Regions from separate parts of the Exiguobacterium sp. UBA6309 genome, predicted to be linked through region 1. Evidence: riboswitches for the same ligand, from Rfam matches in the RefSeq annotation. Region 1 holds a riboswitch; each other region holds the start of a gene.
What was found. A riboswitch is a leader RNA that binds a small molecule or an ion and turns the genes downstream of it on or off. The one in region 1 is predicted to bind lysine.
Positions count from the first base shown of each region.

Region 2: it holds a riboswitch for lysine, as region 1 does, so the genes downstream of both, B3M90_RS05890 (Na+/H+ antiporter NhaC family protein) here and B3M90_RS11045 (aspartate kinase) in region 1, are expected to answer to the same signal.
Region 3: it holds a riboswitch for lysine, as region 1 does, so the genes downstream of both, B3M90_RS04015 (amino acid permease) here and B3M90_RS11045 (aspartate kinase) in region 1, are expected to answer to the same signal.

Region 1 covers NZ_DJTL01000032.1:21,218-28,272, forward strand. Annotated here, with positions in the region: gene B3M90_RS11035 (argininosuccinate synthase) at 1-141, shown strand, start outside; gene argH (argininosuccinate lyase) at 138-1,508, shown strand; lysine riboswitch at 1,579-1,756, shown strand; gene B3M90_RS11045 (aspartate kinase) at 1,869-3,068, shown strand; gene B3M90_RS11050 (aspartate-semialdehyde dehydrogenase) at 3,082-4,074, shown strand; gene dapA (4-hydroxy-tetrahydrodipicolinate synthase) at 4,092-4,973, shown strand; gene dapB (4-hydroxy-tetrahydrodipicolinate reductase) at 4,970-5,716, shown strand; gene dapD (2,3,4,5-tetrahydropyridine-2,6-dicarboxylate N-acetyltransferase) at 5,703-6,410, shown strand; gene B3M90_RS11070 (branched-chain amino acid transaminase) at 6,436-7,055, shown strand, end outside.
Region 2 covers NZ_DJTL01000020.1:79,141-86,195, reverse strand. Annotated here, with positions in the region: gene B3M90_RS05910 (ABC transporter ATP-binding protein) at 1-712, opposite strand, end outside; gene B3M90_RS05905 (methyltransferase) at 725-1,384, opposite strand; gene B3M90_RS05900 (heme oxygenase) at 1,473-1,793, shown strand; gene B3M90_RS05895 (hypothetical protein) at 1,918-2,655, shown strand; lysine riboswitch at 2,748-2,926, shown strand; gene B3M90_RS05890 (Na+/H+ antiporter NhaC family protein) at 3,038-4,621, shown strand; gene htpG (molecular chaperone HtpG) at 4,687-6,549, opposite strand; gene B3M90_RS05880 (hypothetical protein) at 6,633-7,055, opposite strand, start outside.
Region 3 covers NZ_DJTL01000015.1:22,068-29,122, forward strand. Annotated here, with positions in the region: gene B3M90_RS03995 (HlyD family secretion protein) at 5-661, opposite strand; gene B3M90_RS04000 (TetR/AcrR family transcriptional regulator) at 854-1,459, shown strand; gene B3M90_RS04005 (diguanylate cyclase) at 1,501-2,592, opposite strand; gene B3M90_RS04010 (MarR family winged helix-turn-helix transcriptional regulator) at 2,729-3,184, opposite strand; lysine riboswitch at 3,350-3,538, shown strand; gene B3M90_RS04015 (amino acid permease) at 3,670-5,151, shown strand; gene B3M90_RS04020 (solute:sodium symporter family transporter) at 5,701-7,055, shown strand, end outside.

The sequences.
Region 1 (7,055 bases):
TCGCTTTATGATGAGAAACTTGCGACGTACACGAAAGAAGATGCATTCGATCATGAAGCAGCAAAAGGCTTTATCAAATTACACGGTCTTGCCGTTTCAACGCATGCGAGTGTACATCGTCAGGCGGGTGTAACGAAATGACCAAACTCTGGGGTGGACGTTTTACGGAAAGTGCTTCCGCTCAAGCGGAAGCCTTCGGAGCATCAATCACGTTCGATCAAAAATTAGCAAGCGTTGATTTGAAAGGCAGTCTCGCACATGCACAGATGTTATTTGAACAAGGGATTCTCGCTCAAGATGAGTGGACACAAATCCAGCAAGGATTAAAGCAACTCGAAGCGACGTTAAAGGACCATTCCTACACATTAGCGGACGAAGACATTCATATGAATCTTGAGCGTTTGTTGACGGAACAGATCGGTCCAGTTGCAGGGAAACTGCATACGGCACGGAGCCGAAACGATCAAGTCGCAACCGATTTACATCTATGGCTGGAGCAGCATGTCGAAGCGTTGACGACGGCATTGCGCGAGCTCCAATCGGTCATCACGGAACAAGCTGAGCAACATATCGAGACGGTTATGCCGGGGTATACGCATTTGCAACGGGCACAACCAATCTCGCTTGCGCATCACTTGCTCGCTTATTTCTGGATGTTCGAACGCGATGTCGAACGATTGACGGATAATCAAAAACGGATCCGAAAATCACCACTCGGAGCGGGGGCGCTCGCGGGGACCACGTTCCCGATCGACCGTTTCCGTTCTGCCGAGTTGCTCGGTTTTGAGTCGGTTTATCCGAACAGTCTCGATGCTGTCTCCGATCGCGACTTCGTCATCGAATACCTCGGGATCGCCTCGACCGTCATGATGCATCTCTCGCGTTTTTGTGAGGAAATCATCATCTGGGCGTCGCAAGAATTCAGCTTCATCGAGTTATCCGATGCCTTCTCGACAGGCTCGAGCATGATGCCACAAAAGAAAAATCCTGATTTCGCTGAGTTGATTCGTGGAAAAACGGGGCGCGTCTACGGCAACCTGATGGGCTTCTTGACGACGATGAAGGCATTACCACTCGCTTACAATAAAGACATGCAAGAGGATAAGGAAGGAGTCTTCGATACAGCAGATACCGTTCTCAAGTCCGTTCAAATCTTCACCGGAATGATTGAATCCGCGACGTTTAAGACCGAAGCGCTCAAGAAGGCGACAATGCAAGACTTCTCGAATGCAACGGAACTCGCCGACTACCTTGTGACGAAAGGCATACCATTCCGCGAAGCACACGAAATCGTCGGGAAAGCCGTCCTCTACTGTGTGCAAAACGGTTGTTTCCTGAAGGACTTGAGTCTCGAAACGTATCAAAGGTTCCATCCAGACATCACAGAAGACGTTTATCCGCTCCTCGATCCGGTTCAAGCAGTGGCACGCCGGACAAGCTACGGCGGTACAGGGTTTGCTGCCGTGTCGAAGCAACTCGAACTCGCGAAGCAGCATCTTGCGACTTGACGGATTTTGAAAAAAATTAGTCAAATAACTGGATTTAACAAAAGATGTCTGCTATAACTGTAACTAACAACCGACAGATAGAGGCGCGGATGACATGAGTAGCATCATTCTTGAAGGCAAGCATGCTGAATGATGTGAAAGGGGAAGTCCGCCGAAGTGAACGAGAAGATGCTTCTTCTCATTTGCTGGTACAACGGTTAAGATCCGTTGTACTGCCGAAACCGATGTTTCGGAGCGCTATCTTACGTAAAAGAACGAATGACTTTGTCTTCGTTTGTCCGATCGTGATAACGACGGGCCGTAGGAACGCTCCTACCGGCCCGTCGTTTTTTTCTGTATCGGGACAAAGGAGATAGGATTGTGACAACTGTACTTAAATTTGGTGGAAGCTCGGTTGCGACTGTCGAACAGATTCAGTCTATTGCGAATTATTTGAAGAGTCGCGCAGCCGAAGGTGAAAAACTCGTCGTTGTCGTTTCGGCGATGGGCAAGATGACAGATTCTTTGATCGCTCAGGCGCAAGCCATCACGGATCGCCCTGAGCGGCGAGAACTCGATCGTCTGCTTGCCATCGGAGAAGAACAGACGATTTCATTACTCAGCATCGCCCTCAACTCACTCGGCGTCAAAGCGTTATCGCAAACAGGCGCACAAGCGGGAATCAGCACGATGGGATTGCATACGAAAAGTAAGATCAAACAGATTGATGGAGATCTATTACGACAAAAACTCGAAACGTACGATGTCGTCATCGTCGCCGGATTCCAAGGTGTCAACGAACTCGGTGATGTGACGACGCTCGGACGGGGTGGATCGGATACAACGGCTGTTGCCCTTGCGGCAGTCCTTGATAAACGGTGTGAAATCTACACGGATGTCGACGGTGTCTATACGGCTGATCCACGAATCCATGCCACTGCTCAACCGATTCCGCACATCTCATATGATGAGATGATGGAGATGAGCGCCCTCGGGTCGAAGGTCATGGAAATGCGGAGTGTCGAACTAGGAAAAAAATACGGCGTACACATCTTCGTCGGGAAAACACTTGAATCGAAAAGGGGAACATGGATCATGGAAGCGACGGAAACAATGGAACAAAAAGCGGTCACGAGTGTCAGTGTGACGAAGAACGTCTTGACGGTATCAATCAAACACGTACCGCAAACGAACGCAGCAGTAGCCGATATCTTCGAACTCTTATCGAACCGCCACGTCAACATCGACATGATCAGTCAAACGACGTTTGACAGTGACATCTTCCTATCGTTCTCCTGTCCACTCGACGAGGAAGAGTTCCTCGATGAAGCATTGAAAGACATCATGGATCGCTTCACGACAGTCAAGGTCGACCGCCACGATCAGCACGCGAAGTTATCTGTCGTCGGAATCGGGATGCGGGATGCAACAGGTGTTGCCTCAAAGTTGTTCGCGATCTTCCGAGCGGAGAATATCCCGTTCTATCAAGTCACGACATCAGAAATCAGCATTTCGTACACGATTGCACAAGCAGACATTGAACGGACGGTTGCAGCGATTGCAAACGCGTTCGAGTTATAAGGAGGAAAACAGCATGTATCATGTAGCCGTCATCGGAGCAACCGGCGCCGTCGGTCAAAAAATGTTACAAGTACTCGCAGAACTGGACTTCCCGGTCAGCCGCCTGTCCGCTTACGCTTCTGCTCGTTCAGCAGGGAACACGGTGCAGTTCAAGGGAGAAGATATTACGATCCAAGCGCTGACGCCAAACATCACGGAAGACGGGATCGATGTCGCGTTGTTCGCAGCAGGCGGAACGATCAGTGAGCAATATGCCCCATTACTAGCTGAAAACGGAACACTCGTCGTTGATAATTCAAGTGCCTTCCGGATGCAGGAGACGATTCCACTCGTCGTGCCAGAAGTCAATCCGCAAGCGATTCAAGCGACAGACCGCTTAATTGCGAATCCGAACTGTTCGACGATTCAATCCGTCGTCGCTTTAGCACCGCTCCAGTCACTGGGATTCGAACGGATCAACTATACGACGTATCAGGCCGTATCCGGTTCCGGTCAAAAAGGAATCGAGGATCTGGCACGCGGGGCACGCGGAGAAGAGCCCGTCAATTATCCGCATCCGATTCACGATAACATCTTGCCGCATATCGATGTGTTCCTTGAGAACGGTTATACGAAAGAAGAGCAGAAGATGATTGATGAAACACGGAAAATCTTCAATCTTCCAGCATTGCCTGTCAGTGCGACATGTGTCCGGGTTCCAGTCACGAACTCTCACTCGGTTGCAATCAACGTCACGTTTACACAACCGACGACGGTTGCAGCGATCCGTGAAGCACTGGAAGGCGCACCGGGCGTCGTCCTCATCGATGATGTCGCGAATACGCGTTATCCGATGCCACTTGACGCAAGCGGGACGGACGACGTCTACGTCGGTCGGATTCGACAAGATGATAGTCTCGCGAACACGTTCCATCTCTGGTGTGTAGCCGACAACATTCGAAAAGGTGCCGCGTCAAACGCCGTACAAGTCGCACGCCAAGCAATCGAACAGTCGATTCATTCATAAAAAAGGAGGAGTTCTTCATGTTCAAAGGAGCAGGTACAGCGCTCGTCACACCATTTAATGAAGCAGGCGAGTTGGATTTACACGTATTCGAACGCTTGATCGAGCAACAACTCGCAGCGGGGATTCAGGCACTTGTCGTCGGAGGAACGACAGGAGAAGGTTCGACACTGACAAACACGGAATTCGAACAGCTATTGACGACTGCCGTTCAAGTCACGGCAGGACGAGTACCCGTCATTGCCGGAACGGGTTCGAACAACACGGCAGTAACAATCGAGAAGACATTACTCGCAGAACGCCTCGGTGCGGATGCAGCGATGCTCGTCACACCGTACTACAATAAAACATCACAAGCCGGTCTCGTCGCGCACTTCACGGCGGTCGCTGATGCAACCGAGTTACCAATCATGCTGTACAACGTTCCGTCGCGGACTGGTGTTGCGATCGCAGTCGAAACCGCAGTGACATTGGCACGTCATCCACGCATCCAAGCGTTTAAGGAAGCGAGTGGAGACGTCAGCTTCATGGGCGAACTGATGGCGGCAATTCCGGAAGACTTCGCGGTATTCTGTGGAAATGATGATCAAATCCTGCCGTACATGGCATGGGGGGCACAGGGTGTTATTTCAGTTCTCTCTAACCCGTACCCGGCAGAGACACAAGCACTTGCTGAAGCGTTACTCGCGCAAGATCTCGCCACGGCCCGCCGGATTCAGGCAGACTTGTTACCGGTCATCGGTGCTTTGTTCAGTGACGTCAATCCGATTCCGGTCAAAGCATCGCTTGAAGAACTTGGCTTTGCTGTCGGTGCGCCGCGCTTGCCGCTCGTGCGTCAATCGGAAGCGGGACACGCCCACTTACTCGAAACGATGCGGGCTTACAAAGGAGTGGTTCGATGAAACTCGCGTTACACGGTTATGGGGCGACAGGACAATACGTCGTCGAACTCGCACCACAAAGTGTCGTAGCGATCGTTGACCGGACGAAGTCATCCGATACGATCGCTTCATATGCCGAGCTAACAGAGATGGCAGAAACGGTCGATGCGATCATCGACTTCTCGCATCCGAGTTTGCTACCGGATCTGCTCGCATATGGGTTGGCGACAAAAACACCACTCGTCATCGCGACGACTGGTTTTTCGGAGGCGGAACTGGCATCGATCAAGGACGCTGCAAAAGAAATTCCGATCTTCCAGTCGTATAACATGTCGTATGGTATTGCGATGGTGCAGCAACTGCTGAAGACACTTGTGCCACTAGCAGGAGCGTATGACATCGAATTGCTCGAGAAACATCACAACCAAAAAGTCGATGCCCCGAGCGGAACGGCGGAGTTGTTATTGCAAACGATTCAGACGGCACGTGACGTCACACCGGTATATGACCGGTCACAAACGCGGCAAAAGCGGGAGACGAACGAGATCGGGATGCACGCGATGCGCGGCGGTACGATCTTCGGAGAACACGAAGTCTTATTCGCAGGTGTCGACGAATTGATTGAAATCAAACATACGGCATTATCGAAAAAAGTATTTGCTTCTGGTGCGATCAAAGCAGCTGAGGCACTCATTCAAAAAACAGCGGGACTCTATACATTAGAGACGCTCTACACACAGGAGGATTCACATGTTACTCACTGATGCTTACGAAATTGCTAAATTCATTAAAGATGCTAAAAAACAAACACCGGTAAAACTTTACGTCAACGGCGATTTGGCGGGCTTGACGATCGAAGGTGCAACAGCGTTCGGATCAGATGAATCAAAGATTTTCTTCGCGGATGCAGGACTTGCGGCTACTTTCTTAGAAAAGTATTCAGATCGCATCACGGATGTTCACGTGGAGTATGACCGTCGCAACAGTGCGGTACCAATGCTTGATACACGTCACTTGAATGCGCGCATCGAACCAGGTTCATGGATTCGTGATCATGTCGTCATCGGTGATAACGCGGTCGTCATGATGGGTGCGATCATCAATATCGGTGCATCGATCGGAGATGGTACAATGATTGATATGAACGCTGTCGTCGGTGCACGTGGGACGATCGGGAAAAACGTTCATGTCGGCGCAGGTGCCGTGGTCGCGGGTGTCCTCGAACCACCTTCAAAAACACCTGTCATCATTGAAGACGGTGTCTTGATCGGTGCGAATGCAGTCATCCTTGAAGGCGTCAAAGTTGGTAAAGATGCCGTCGTCGCTGCCGGTAGTGTCGTCACAGAAGACGTACCTGCTGGAAGCGTCGTTGCCGGAACACCTGCACGTGTCATCAAACAGAAAGATGCGAAAACAGAAGAGAAGACGCAATTGGTGGATGATTTACGTTCACTCTGATTGACGTCGAAGAGGAGGAAAACACATGGCAGTGGATACACAGTATGGAGAAGCAATTTGGTTAGATGGAGTCTTTCATGATCCGAAAGATGCGAACACGAGCGTCATGTCACATGCGATTCACTATGGTAGTGGATTCTTTGAAGGAATTCGTGCCTACGCGACACCGGACGGACCGGCGATTTTCCAATTGAAGGAACATATCGAACGTCTTTTCCGTAGTTGCGCCTATTACCACGTCACGATTCCGTATACGGTTGATGAACTCGTCCAGGCGACGATTGATCTAGTTGCGAAAAACGGATTCGAATCTTGTTATATCCGTCCATTCGTGTTCCTCGGTACGCCATGGCAAGCCTTGATGGCGAAAGATACGACAGTTCATGTCGGCATCTCTTGCTGGGAGCTTGGGGAATACTTCGATAAAGGCGCTGGAATCCGTGCTAAAGTCGCGTCATATCGCCGCGTCTCATCAACGATGATGCCAATGCAAGCGAAAGCGGCTGCCAACTATATGAACTCACAACTCTTAAAAGGTGAAGCGATCCGTGATGGATTTGATGAAGCGATCGCACTCGACATGAACGGAAATGTCAGTGAAGCGAGTGTCGCGAACCTCTTCCTTCTTAAAAACGGAACGATTCA
Region 2 (7,055 bases), on a different contig from region 1:
CTTGCATCGCGAACTGTGCTGCTTCCACCTCCGTTCGGAAGACGATCGTATACGTCTTTCGACTCGATCGAACCAACTCATGAATATCCGATTCGACGATGATGCGCCCTGCTTTGATTAAAGCCGCTCGATCGCACGATTTTTCCATCTCCGGAAAGTGGTGTGAACTCATCAGAATCGCTTTTCCAGCATGCTTCTCCTGTTCGATCCACTCTAAAAAACGCTCTTGCATCAAAGGATCAAGTCCACTGGTTGGCTCATCAAGTAGATAGACCGGTGCATCTTTCATGAAGCAACCGACAAGTGCCAGTTTTTGTTTCATCCCTTTTGACATCTTGCGGATTTTCGTCTTCGTCTCAAAAGGAAATCGTTTCAACAACAGTTGTCGCCGTGCCGGATTGCTACCGTGTAGTCGTTGCATCAAATCCAGCATGTCTGCTCCCGTCATGTCTCCAGGTAAACTAATCTCCCCCGGCAAATAACCGACCAACTGCTTCACCTCTTTACTTTGCTTCCAGCAATCAAAGCCACCGATCGTCGCCCTTCCATCGTCCGCAACCATTAGTCCCATCAAATGTCGGAGTGTCGTTGATTTTCCAGATCCGTTTGGTCCGATGAAACCGAATATCGTACCCGGATCAACTGTAAAACTGACATCGAATATTCCACGCCCCGGCGCAAATTCCTTCGTCACATGCTCCAAACGGATCATCATCCGACCTCCCTATTTTTTATTTCTTTCCTCACTGTATTCATACCCGTTTTGAAGCAGTTTGTTCGGATCAAAGCGATAGATGACGAACCGCTCGTCATGATTTTTTTCATAGAGGTCTCGTAATCGAATCTCATCGATTTGCTCGAATACGGTATGGCGCTCCAGGTACTCCCGGTATTCATCGGTCGGGTAATACAAGATGAGATCAACCGAACGCGGGGAACGTTCGACCGAACTTAAAATGTGATCGATCACTTTCATGAAAATTTGTGAAGAGAATGGATTAAAGAAATAAAACTTATTCGCCTCATCCGGAATGGTATACTGCTCGGCATACGTCTGTTCGAATCGCAAACTTCCGGAACGCCGCTTCCTTCGACTTTGGTATTTCGCCATATTCCGAAGTGCGTCCTCGTAAAATTGTCCATTCATCTCGATTCCGATGACGGAACAGTCGAATCGGTCATGTAAGTAAAAGTTTAAACGCCCTTTCCCACACCCGAAATCGATGACAGTATCCTCTTTTTGAAACGGATAGGTTTCGCATAATTCGCCGAGTGCCGCATAAGGCGTCGGTTCATAGCGATTGTAGTGACTAAACACACCATAAAGGTGTTGCATCTCAATGGTCTCAATTCGTAATCGTTGATCATATTCCTGTTCATTCATCTCTTTTGTTCCTTCTTTCCGGCATTCTTTCCCTCATCGTACTATACTGAAGAAGTACGTTGCTCGTTTTTTGAAAGGGGATTTTATGATGATCGTCGTTACGAACCGGATTAAAGTCAAAAAAGGGATGGCTGCAGCTCTCGCTCCTCGTTTTACGCGTCCAAGTGGACTCGATACGATGGACGGATTCATCCGCGTCGAGGTCTTATTGACGCAAAATATCGAAGAACACGATGAAATGAACGTCAACATGTACTGGGAAGACATGAAGAGTTTTCAAGCATGGCGGGAGAGTGACGATTTTAAAGCGTCACATAGTCGACCTGCGAGTAGTGAGGCAGGAGAATCGCCAATGCTCGGCAGCGAGATTCTGACTTATGAAGTCGCTTCGGTCAAAGAACGCGCATGATGCACGAAAAGGACTCGTATCGAGTCCTTTTTTATATACCTATATACAAATAGTGAAAGGGTCGAATTGTCACAAATGGTATTATTTGTTATCATAGTGCCATTACAGAGAGAGAGGGTCCTTCATGAATTCATTAACTATATTTGAACAAGCCATTCGTAGCTTACCTGACGATCGTACGTTACGACGTGATGAATTATGGACGGACGATTTTTTATTGCAACAGGAGAACGAGCTGAACGTCTATTACTCTCCGATTGGCGAATATGTCAATACTGAAGCAAAAGTCGTCATCATCGGGATCACACCAGGTTTTGAACAGATGCGAATCGCTTTCGAAGAAGCGACGGATGCCCTCCATCATGGTGTTTCATTAGAAGAGACGGCACGCCTCGTCAAATATACAGCAAGCTTTGCTGGAACGATGCGACGTAATCTCGTCCAGATGCTTGATACACTCGAGCTTCCAGCATTACTCGGAATTGAGACGGCTACTAGCTTATTCCATCAACATCAGAAATTATTGCATCCAACGTCACTGTTAAAGCAACCCGTCTTTTATCGCGAAAAAAATTACTCGGGTCATCAACCGAAGATCAATCGTAGCCCTTTATTGAGGCACTACGCGGAAGAACACTTCGTCGCTGAGATCAATCAGTTACAAAAAACAGCGTTATTAATTCCACTCGGTCGGGTCGTCGAGACGCAAGTCCGTGGATTGATTCATGATGGACGAATCGAACAGCATCAGCTTCTTTCCGGATTCCCCCACCCATCTGGCGCGAACGGTCATCGAAAAAAACAATTCGAGGAAAACCAAGCCTATTTGATGAAACAGCTCATTCAACATTTTGCTGAATAAACAACTTTATCTTAAATTATCAGAATATATGGTTGAATCGCTTCTGAAATACATGATAAAGTGTCCATAAGAACAGAATATGACTATTCTATCGATGAGGTAGAGGCGCGATTTCAATCAGTACTTGGTCCGAGGATGACAACGAAGACGACTACAGGAAAGGTGACATCGCCGAAATGACAGTATGTGTCGAGCATATCGTCGTTGGTCGATTCGGGAAACACCCGATCGATTGCCATACATAACAATTGTATGGAGCGCTCCAATTCGGCTAAGAAAGACGCATCCAGCGAGGGTGTCGGCTTTGTTGCCGGTGCCCTTGCTTTTTTTGTGCCGCGGGGTCTCATCTTTAAGCTATTTATTAAAGAGGAGGATATTTTTCATGGTCAACTATTCAGATTCCATCATTGCCCTTGTACCTGCTTTACTAGCTATCTTATTAGCCATCTTTACCCGAAAGGTCGTTCTTTCGTTAGGTGTCGGCATTCTCGTCGGTGCCCTGTTACTCCACCGTTTTAATCCGATCGATACGGTAACCTATCTCGGCAAGAACATCTTCAGTCTCTTTTGGGCAGACGGTGCCTTGAACGAGTGGAACGTCTTATTGCTTGTCTTCTTGTTATTGCTCGGCGTCCTTTCCACGCTCATTCAGACATCAGGTGGCGCTCGTGCCTTCGGTGAATGGGCTTCTACTCACGTCAAGACAGCGCGTGGTGCACGCTTAGTTGCCTTCGGACTCGGTATCTTGATTTTCATCGATGATTACTTCAACAGTCTCGCTGTCGGCAACGTCAGTCGTCCGTTAACGGATCGCCGTGGTGTCTCACGTGCGAAGCTTGCCTATCTGATTGACTCAACAGCTGCGCCTGTTTGTGTCATCAGTCCGCTTTCGAGTTGGGGCGCATTCATCATCTCCATCATCGCCGGTATCTTAACGACGCACTCGATTACGGATTACTCAGCGTTTAGTGCTTTCATGATGATCGTTCCAATGAACTTCTATGCGATTTTCGCGTTACTTTTAACACTTTACATCGCTTACTCTGGCGTCTCTGTCGGACCGATGAAACAGCATGAACGCCGTGCCGCGAATGGTGAACTTTTTGATGCGTCAAAAGGAACACCGATGGGGATGGCAAAAGAGGTCAACGAACATACGAACGGAAAAGTCCGGGATCTCGTCGTTCCGATCGTCGTTCTCGTCATTGCTACGATCAGTGCGTTGCTCGGAACAGGTGCTCAGGCACTTGCAGCCGACAATCGCCCGTTTACTTTAATTGGAGCATTTGAGGCAACAGACGTCACACGTTCACTCGTCGCAGGTGTCGTCATCAGTTTAATCGTTGCTTTCCTGATGCTGATCGGACGGAAAATTCCGGGCCGCGATTACCGTGCAAGCATCGTTGCTGGTATGCGTTCGATGTGGCCAGCAGTCGTGATTCTGTTATTTGCTTGGACGATCATCGCTGTTATCGGTGATATGAAAACAGGCGATTATCTCGCAAGCTTCATCAGCAACTCGATTTCTGCTTCGTACTTGCCGTTCTTATTATTCTTGATTGCCGGCTTGATGGCATTCTCGACAGGAACAAGTTGGGGCACATTCGGGATCATGTTGCCAATCGGTGCGGATCTCGTCATGGCTGTCGATGCTTCACTCTTGTTACCGACGCTTGCTGCTGTTCTTGCTGGATCTGTCTTCGGTGACCATTGTTCACCGATTTCCGATACGACGATCCTCAGTTCGACAGGGGCTGGATCCCATCATATCGATCACGTTACGACACAATTACCATATGCGCTAGTCGGTGCCGTCACTGCGGCAGTCGGTTATTTAGTCATCGGTTTCACGGAGTCTTCGGTCTTCGGTTTCATCGGAGCTCTTGTCACATTCGTACTCTTTGTCGTCGTCTTGAACGTTCTCTCGAAAAAAGGCGAAACCGCTTCGGATTTACAAACGGATTGATGAAACACTTTACGTAAAAAGGCATTGGATGCGCGCATCCAATGCCTTTTTTATATCTATTCGTTTCACACCATCAATAAACACACATCATTCGCGAACGCTACTGGATCCTCGAGTGGGAGTCCTTCGACAAGCAATGCTTGTTGATACATTAGTTTTGTATAGCGCTCGAATTTTGAACGATCGTTTTGATACGCCGTTTCAAGAGACTCGAACACTGCGTGTGACGGATTCAATTCAAGAATCTTGACCGCTTCTACCCCTTCATTATTCGGCATCGCCTTCAGAATTTTCTCCATCTCGATCGAGACAGCGCCGTCCGTCGCAAAGCAGACAGGATGCGATTTTAGACGTGTTGAGGCTTTGACTTCCTTGACTTGCCCACTTAGCACTTCCTGCATGGCTTGGAACATCTCTGCTTGTGCGTCCGTCGTCTCCGCTTCCTCCGCTTCAATCCCTAAATCGCTACTCGTGACCGACTTGAACGTCTTCTCGTTGTACGTCACGAGCATCTGGATCGCGAACTCATCGATCTCTTCCGTGAAGTACAAGATATCATACCCTTTATCACGGACGAGCTCGGATTGTGGTAATTTATCCAGACGATTCGTACTCTCACCAGCGGCGTAGTAAATATGTGCCTGATCTTCCGGCATCGCTGCGACGTATTCTGCGAGTGTGATCAACTTCTTTTCCTTCGCCGAGTAGAAGAGGACCAGATCCTGCACCTGTTCTTTATGCATGCCATAATCATTATACATACCGAACTTCAGCTGGCGTCCGAACGCTTGATAGAATGTTTCGTACTTCGTGCGATCCTCGCGCAGGAGGGCTTCGAGTTGTGTCTTGATCTTACTTTGGATATTTTTCGCGATCAATTTCAATTGACGATCGTGTTGCAGTAACTCGCGCGAGATGTTGAGCGATAAGTCTTCCGAGTCAACCATCCCTTTGACGAAACTGAAGTGATCCGGCAACAAGTCGCTGCATTTTTCCATGATCAAGACACCGTTGGCATAGAGTTCAAGACCCTTTTCAAATTCCTTCGAATAATAATCGTACGGTGCCTGCTCTGGAATGAATAAGATCGATTGATAACGAACAGCGCCGTCGACACTGATATGAATGTGTTTCGCTGGTGTGTCGAAACCATAACGCTTCTCTTGGTAGAAGTTCGTATAGTCCTCGTCTGTCAATTCCCGTTTGTTCTTCCGCCAGATCGGCACCATGCTGTTGATCGTCTTGACGACTTCGACCTCTTCCGTCTCGTCACTGCCTTCGATCGGCTGACGTTCGAGTTCCTTCATCTCGATCGGATAACGAATGAAATCTGAGTATTTTTTGATGATACTGCGCAAACGATACGTCTCGAGGTATTCGTCATACGATTCTTCTTCCTCGTTCGCCTTGATGTGGAGTGTAATCTCCGTTCCGACGGTTTCCTTGTCGACTTCCTCGATCGTATAACCTTCGACACCACGCGATTCCCATTTATAAGCGACTGCACTGCCGAACGGTTTCGTAACGACAGTGACGACGTCTGCGACCATGAAGGCAGAATAGAATCCGACACCGAATTGTCCGATGATATCATGACCATCTTGTGCTTCATTCTCTGCCTTGAAGGCAAGCGATCCACTTTTTGCGATCGTACCGAGATTCTCTTCTAGTTCTTCCTTCGTCATTCCGATTCCCGTATCACGAATGATGAGTTGACGCGCTTCTTTATTTGGTTCGATCGTAATTTTGTAGTGTTCCTTTTCGAACGAAATCGTCTCGTCCGTCAATGCTTTGTAGTACATCTTATCCATGGCGTCACTTGCATTCGAGATCAATTCGCGCAGGAAAATCTCCTTATGCGTATAGATGGAATGAATCATCATCTCCAGCAATCGTTTTGATTCCGCCTTAAATTGTTTCGTTTCCATGCTCATTCTGCCTCCCCTTTTTTAGCACTCATTCATATAGAGTGCTAATTCATCTCCTATTATTAGGGAGTTCGAAATATCTGTCAATCTTCTTTCCCGCTATTTTTTACGACTTTTTCACGGACGATTTTTCCGATTTGACGTAAGTGCTCTGCTGACCCGTAGGTGCCATGGCTGACGCCGTTTTCATCTTTTCGATTACCGAGACCGATGAATTGCTCACTTGGTTTGAAGTGGAGACCGACCACGGGCACCTGAAATCGTGACGAAAAGCCGACTTGAAAAATCGCGTCCGGATAATCTGTTGGTTGATACATATGCCAATCGATTGCTGGTTCAAGCTTTGCAAATCGTTTCGTATGTTCCTTCCCGAGCAGGATGATTCCTTTTATCGAAAATAGTTCAAGCAGGCGCATTAGAAATGTTTGACCAAACGGACTATCTTCCAACACGCTGCGTTCTTTGATCGCTCCCATGTAGTGGTGCGTCGGAAACGGAAAAAAGTC
Region 3 (7,055 bases), on a different contig from region 1:
CTCCTTAATCCTTATGAATGCGGACGGTCACATTCATACCAGGTCGAATGTCGAGTGATTTTTCTTGCGAGAGTGATACTTTAACTGGAATGACTTGTGCGACTTTCGTGTAGTTCGCATTTCCGTTTGAAGAAGGCATCATCGAGAACGTCGAAGCTGTCGTCATTCCGATCTGTTCCACTTCACCAGAAAGTGTCGTGTCAGGATAGCTGTCGACATACACGTCAACGGTTTGTCCGACTTTGATTTCATCGATTTCTGTTTCTTCGATGTTCGCTGTGACCCAAAGGTCGTTTAAGTCAAAACCATAGGCAAGTGGTGTACCAGCTGCGACGAAGCCGTTCTTTGTCGCCATCGACTGAACGATCGTTGCCTTCGCAGGCATCGAAACAGAAAGATCTGTTGGTTTTTGTCCAGCTTGCGCAGTCATGATGTGACCAAGTGTTGCACCGCTGTCGAGCGATTCGCCTGTTTTAGCAGACCAGTCCGTTAATTTACCAGCGCTTGGGCTAGCAATCGTTATCATTTTGCCATCGATTTTCGCATTGTCTGTTTTGACATAGCTTGTTGCTTGATCGTAATAGTAGTATCCGACGACCCCACCACCGATCAAAACGATGAGTGTAACGATATTAATGATTAGTAATTTTTTCATACTCATGGGTGTGTTAGCATCCTTTCTTGTGTACAATCGATTCAAAAAAAGTACTCCTCTGGGGGGAGGAGTAATTAATATAGTTAATTATATGGATAGTTAGATAACAAACAACCAACAGTTTCCGACAAAATGTTGGAAAAATAAATGATAACGGATTCATTTTTAAAAAGATGATGGAAAAGGAGTGAAATGCACATGAAAGAGAGCCGTGATCCACGACCAAAACGGTCACGTGACCGTATTACGATGGAATTGTTTCGTTTACTGAAGACAAATAGCTTTTCGAGCATCACCGTCAAGATGCTGACGGATGGGGCGGGTGTGAACCGCTCGACCTTTTATGCGCACTACACAGATAAATATGATTTGCTTGACCAAATCGTTGAGGAACAGATGATGGCGCTCGAACAAGCGATTCGGATTACAGGTACAGGCACCGTATTTCCGACAGTCGAGCAGGTCAGTCATTATTTTGCTCGTTTGTTCATTCACATTGAAGAAAATGAATTATTCTATCAGACGATGCTCGTTCAAGGACCGATCAAAACGTTCATCTCTCGTTTTCTTGATACATTGAAAGAAAATTATCGCCTCGTCTTTCGATCCCAAGTCGCAGAGGATGCGACTTTCGTCGATCGGGATTTGTTACTGAACTATGTCATTGGTGGACAGTTAGGATTATTGATTTCCTGGTTACGAAACGGTCGGCCATATTCATCCGCATATATGGCGGAGCAATTGAGCCGGATGATCGTCTTTGGAACGGTTGAAAGCATCGGTTTTCCGAAAGAAACGGAATAAGGTCATAGAAAAAGACACTCCCGATAGGAAGTGTCTCGTATTCAAGCTTGTCGGAAGGCAAGTTCCTTCGTATAAATCGTACTTCGGTTTCGTCCGCTTTCTTTTGAGTAATACAACGCTTTATCTGCTTGTTGTAATACTTCTAAAGACGTATGGGAACCACTAGAATGTGCAATCCCAAGCGAAATCGTGATTTGCAGATCAGGTACGTCTGCCGTCGGGAACAGGTTGCGTGCGACCGTCATCCGAGCCAACTCTGCGATTTTTTGAGCTTCTTTAGCTGTAGTGCTTGGTAAAATGATCAAAAACTCTTCACCACCGTATCGTCCGACGAGGTCATCCGGTCGTGTTAAGGAAGCGAGTGTCATGCCGAGTTGACGTAGGACATCATCTCCGGCGTCATGACCATATGTATCATTGACGTGCTTGAAGAAGTCGATATCAATCAAGACAAGTGAATACCCTTGATCCGTTGAACCGACAAGTGACAGTGAATCATCGAGACGGCGCCGATTGGCAAGTCCGGTCAAAGCATCCGTCATCGCTAGTTTTTGTTGATACTGAATGTTTTCGAAGTGACGGCGTAATTCCGTCAGCAGTCGAAAAGCAACAAAGCCAGCTAATAGATTAAAGAAGATATAAGCGATTGAAATTTTAAAGAATGTCGACCAACTGTTTGTCAGGATATAGATGGCAGGTAACGAATAGAGAACACCAATTGACACCAATAATTGAAAATGGCGTGTCGAGACATGAACGAATCGACGTACGATTCCGATCGTCGTAATGATTAAGACGATAATCAGTGTGGACAGATAAAAACCCTCCATTTGATCGACGGGTGTCAAAAAGTAACGTGTCCCGATGATCATTATACCGGCGACGATGGCGCTCGGGAAACCACCGAATAGCATAGCGATCGCGACTGGGATGATTCGTAAATCCACACGGGCGACATCGATCTGAATGCCATTGAATATCAACAAAACTGCAGTCAGACCACAGACACTTCCCAATATGAGGCGTGTACTCCAGCTGGAATTCAGCGAAATACGTGGTCGATTCCGAAATGGTAAGAATAAGAGAGTAATCGTCGTGAACAGTAGACAAAAGTTAATGATGAATTGATTCATGATGGACAACAAATCCTCCCAACTCCCCAGCTAACAGATTTCCATATATATACTCCAGTATACTCATCTAGGTAACGGTTAGACAGAGGTAAATGTTTAGATAAAACATAAAAAACGGTAGAAAATCTACCGTTTTTTATGAAGACGAAGTGAGCGTATCCTCATCCATCGTCAGTAAAATCTTATCGAAGACGCGAATCATCGTTTCCAGTTCTTCTTCTGTTAAAGTTCCGAAGCGATCTTGTAAATAGTTTCTTCGGACGACCTCGAGTTCCCGAAAAGCACGCTCTCCGTCATCCGTCAAAGCAAGGACAATCGAGCGACGATCTTCCGTCGAACGCGTCCGTGTGACATATCCTTGTTTATAGAGCTTATCCGTTAAAGCAGTGACTTGACTCGTCGCCAGCTCAAATTGTTCCGCAAGAAGTGTCGGACGCTGGGGACCGTTTTCTGAAAGACTCCGTAAGATGAAAAATTCGCTTCGGGTTGCTGTTCCTTCAAACAGTCGATTAAGTTCACGTCGCAGGGTACGAAGAATGACACGCATTTGTTCCTCGAGTCGGTAAGTCAGCAAATCACGTTCCTGTGGCATGCAAGCAGCATCCTTTCTCTCAGTGGACTTCTATCATTTAGTGTACTAAACATATCGGATTTTTACCATCTACTACCCCAGATTCAAAAAAGGCAATTGACAATTTCGTGGCGGTTTGTGTAATATGGCGTAGTAATAACTAATTTAATTCAGTTCTCACTCAACCAGTGGGATGGAGGTTGCAGTTCTTAAGAGTACGGTTATGGATGTCGTCAAGCGACAAATGAAGTGACCTGAAAGGAAGAATTGCCGAAATCAATCATCGCTTTGAAGATGATCGATTGGGATTAGGTCGAATAGGTCTAATACTGTCACAAGTCGGGTATCACTCACTTGTGGAGAGCTATCTTTCACGACGGTAGAATGAGGCGCATTCATTTTATTATGTTGCGTTCTCATCTTCCATCTGGAAGATGAGGGCGCTTTTTGTTTTTTCATTCAAAAAGTGTCCTCTCAAAAAATCTAAACAGAGAGAAGCGAACGAAATGAACAAACTAGATGTGAAACAAACAACAGATTCGACAGCCGAAGGATTAAAACGTGGATTACAAGCCCGTCATATGTCGATGATCGCCATCGGTGGGGCAATCGGAACAGGACTTTTCATCGCGTCCGGTGCTTCCGTTGCAGCAGCAGGACCAGGTGGTGCACTTATATCGTATGCAATCGTTGGTCTGATGGTCTATTTCCTAATGACAAGTCTTGGCGAAATGGCGGCTTATATGCCTGTCGCCGGATCCTTCTCGACATACGGGACAAAATTCGTCGATCCCTCATTCGGCTTTGCCCTCGGCTGGAACTACTGGTACAACTGGGCGGTCACGATCGCAGTTGAGCTCGTTGCAGCACAAATCGTTATGACGTATTGGTTCCCGGACGTTCCTGGATTTTACTTCAGTGCCTTATTCCTTTTACTCATGATCGGCTTGAACTACTTCTCCGTTAAAGGTTTTGGGGAAGCGGAGTATTGGTTCGCCATGATTAAAGTCGTCACTGTCATCGTCTTCTTAGTCGTCGGTGTTGCGATGATTTTCGGTGTCTTTACATCGGAGCCACCAGTTGGCTTTAAAAACTTTGCTCTCGGGGATGCGCCGTTCGTCGGTGGTATTCCTGCCGTCATCGGAATCATCCTCGTTGCTGGATTTAGTTTCCAAGGAACGGAGCTAGTCGGGATTGCCGCAGGTGAATCGGAAAATCCGAAAAAAAACGTTCCAAAAGCAGTCAAACAAGTCTTCTGGCGCATTTTACTCTTCTACATCCTTGCGATTTTCGTCATCGGGATGCTCATTCCGTATACGAGCCCGAACTTGGTTTCCAATGACATCACGGACATTGCCGTTAGTCCGTTTACGCTCGTCTTTGAAAAAGCAGGTCTTGCGTTCTCGGCAGCACTCATGAACGCCGTCATCTTGACATCTGTTCTATCTGCCGGTAACTCAGGTATGTATGCTTCCACACGGATGCTGTATACACTTGCTCGTCAAGGAGATGCACCAAAGTTCTTTGCAAAAGTGTCGAAAAATGGGGTACCGCGTAACGCCTTGCTTGCAACAGGAGCAATCGGTGCGCTCTGTTTCTTAACATCGATGTTTGGTGGACAAGTCTATCTGTGGTTACTCAATGCTTCAGGTATGACAGGATTCATCGCGTGGCTCGGAATTGCGATCAGTCACTATCGTTTCCGTAAAGGATTCCTTGCACAAGGTCATTCGTTGAAAGATTTACCTTACGTTGCACCAGCGTTCCCGTTCGGTCCGCTGTTTGCATTCGGTCTTTGTTTCCTTGTCATCGTTGGTCAAAACTATGCAGCATTCCTTGCTGATCAAATTGATTGGGTCGGGATTGCCGCGACATATGTCGGAATTCCGTTGTTCCTTGCCTTTTGGTTAGGACACAAATTTAAAAACCGGACGTCGATTGTTCGTTACGAAGAGATGGACTTCCCAGAACATCCACGTCAATCATAATGTGTGAACCACCTTCTATAAATGAAGGTAATTGAGATTGAAGACAAAGTGCAATTTTTCTCTGATGAGTCTGATGAGGAAGATTGCGCTTTTTTGTTCGTTTCGAATCGTTTTCCTGGGACAAGCATCGCGCCGCTTCGCTTCGCTGCAGGGTCGCTCTTGCTTGTTTTTCCCTAGGAAGCGATGTCGAGTGAACAAAACGCTTCTCTGATTCTCTTTCCGGGTATAAAGAAGAATGACACGTTACACGCCACTCCTACAGGAAAAAGCGCAATTTTGCGCTGTCAGAGACAAACAAGACCCGTTTTCCTGCTCGAATAGAGCGGGAAAACTGGCTTGTGTCTCGCCTGAGGAAAGGGCGTGAAGACGAGTCATTTTTGAGTCAGCCCATTTTTCTGCAATCGGAACCACCTTCTATAAATGAAGGTGGTTTTTTATTCCTTTAAATAAAAACGTTTTCTAAAATATAGTTTTGAAAAAATATAAAAAAGGAATCAATGAATACATATTCATAAAAAGAAAATATGAATAAAGAATAGGGGGAGACGCATGACTACATCTGAATTATTTTTCACATTAGGTTCTGCAGCGTTTTTCATGTTGTTCGTTGCCTACATATCCTACCGATTGACGCGTGGGAAAACACAAGGCGTCGATGAATACTTCTTAGCGGGGCGAGGATTAAGCGGTGTGTTCATTGCCGGTTCGCTACTGCTGACGAATTTGTCGGCAGAACAGTTAATTGGACTAAATGGACAATCTTTCATGGGAAACATGTCGAGTATGGCGTGGGAAGTCACGGCGGGATTTGCTGCCATCATCATGGCGATTTATCTACTCCCGAAGTTTCTCGGGCTTGGTATCTCGACGTTACCGGAATACTTAAGTCACCGGTATGATGAGACGGTTCGCCGGATGACAGTCTTACTCTTTTTACTCGGATATATGTGCGTCACGATCCCTTCAATGCTGTACTCAGGTGGGATTGCTGTCTTGCAGTTGTTCGATGTCCCTGAGTTGTTCGGCCTCAGCTATACGCAGTCCCTCTGGTTAGTCGTTTGGGTCGTCGGGATCATCGGAGCGATTTATGCGATTTTTGGAGGACTCCGTGCGGTGGCTGTCTCCGATACGCTGAATGGGATCGGACTCGTCTTCGTTGGATTCCTAGTTCCGGTGCTTGGCTTTATTGCGCTTGGTGACGGGAATCTCCTTCAAGGGATGAAGACGATTGCGACTGTACAACCGGAGAAGCTGAACGCAATCGGAAGCTCAACCGATGCCGTTCCGTTCTTCTCGATATTTACGGGAATCTTATTCGCGAATTTATTCTATTGGTCACTAAATCAATATGTCATTCAGCGTGTGCTCGGCGCAAAGGATTTAAAAGAAGGTCAAAAAGGAGTCTTAATGACAGGATTTTTGAAGTTGTTAGTTCCAGTCTTCATGCTGATTCCTGGAATCATTGCTTATCACTTGTATGGAAATACACTGACGAGCGGTGATTTATCCTATCCTCGACTCATCACGGAGTTACTGCCGGTCTCGCTGATGGGATTTTTCTTGGCTGTCTTACTCGGGGCCGTCTTCAGTTCCTTTAACTCGTTGCTAAATAGTATTGCGACACTTTTCGTCCTCGATATCTATCAGCCGGTGTTTGCGAAAGAGGCGAGTGATGAACATTTGATTCGTGTCAGTAAATGGTTCGGAACGATCGTTGCCTTAATCTCTTTCGTCATCGCACCATTCTTGATGTACGCGCCGGACGGCTTATGGAGTTTAATCCGGCAATTCACAGGGTTTTTCAACATTCCGATTCTCGTTATCGTATTAATGGGGATTTTCATGAAACGAATTCCGGCGATTGCAGCGAAAATCGTCATCGTCTTTCACGTGTTCGCGTATTA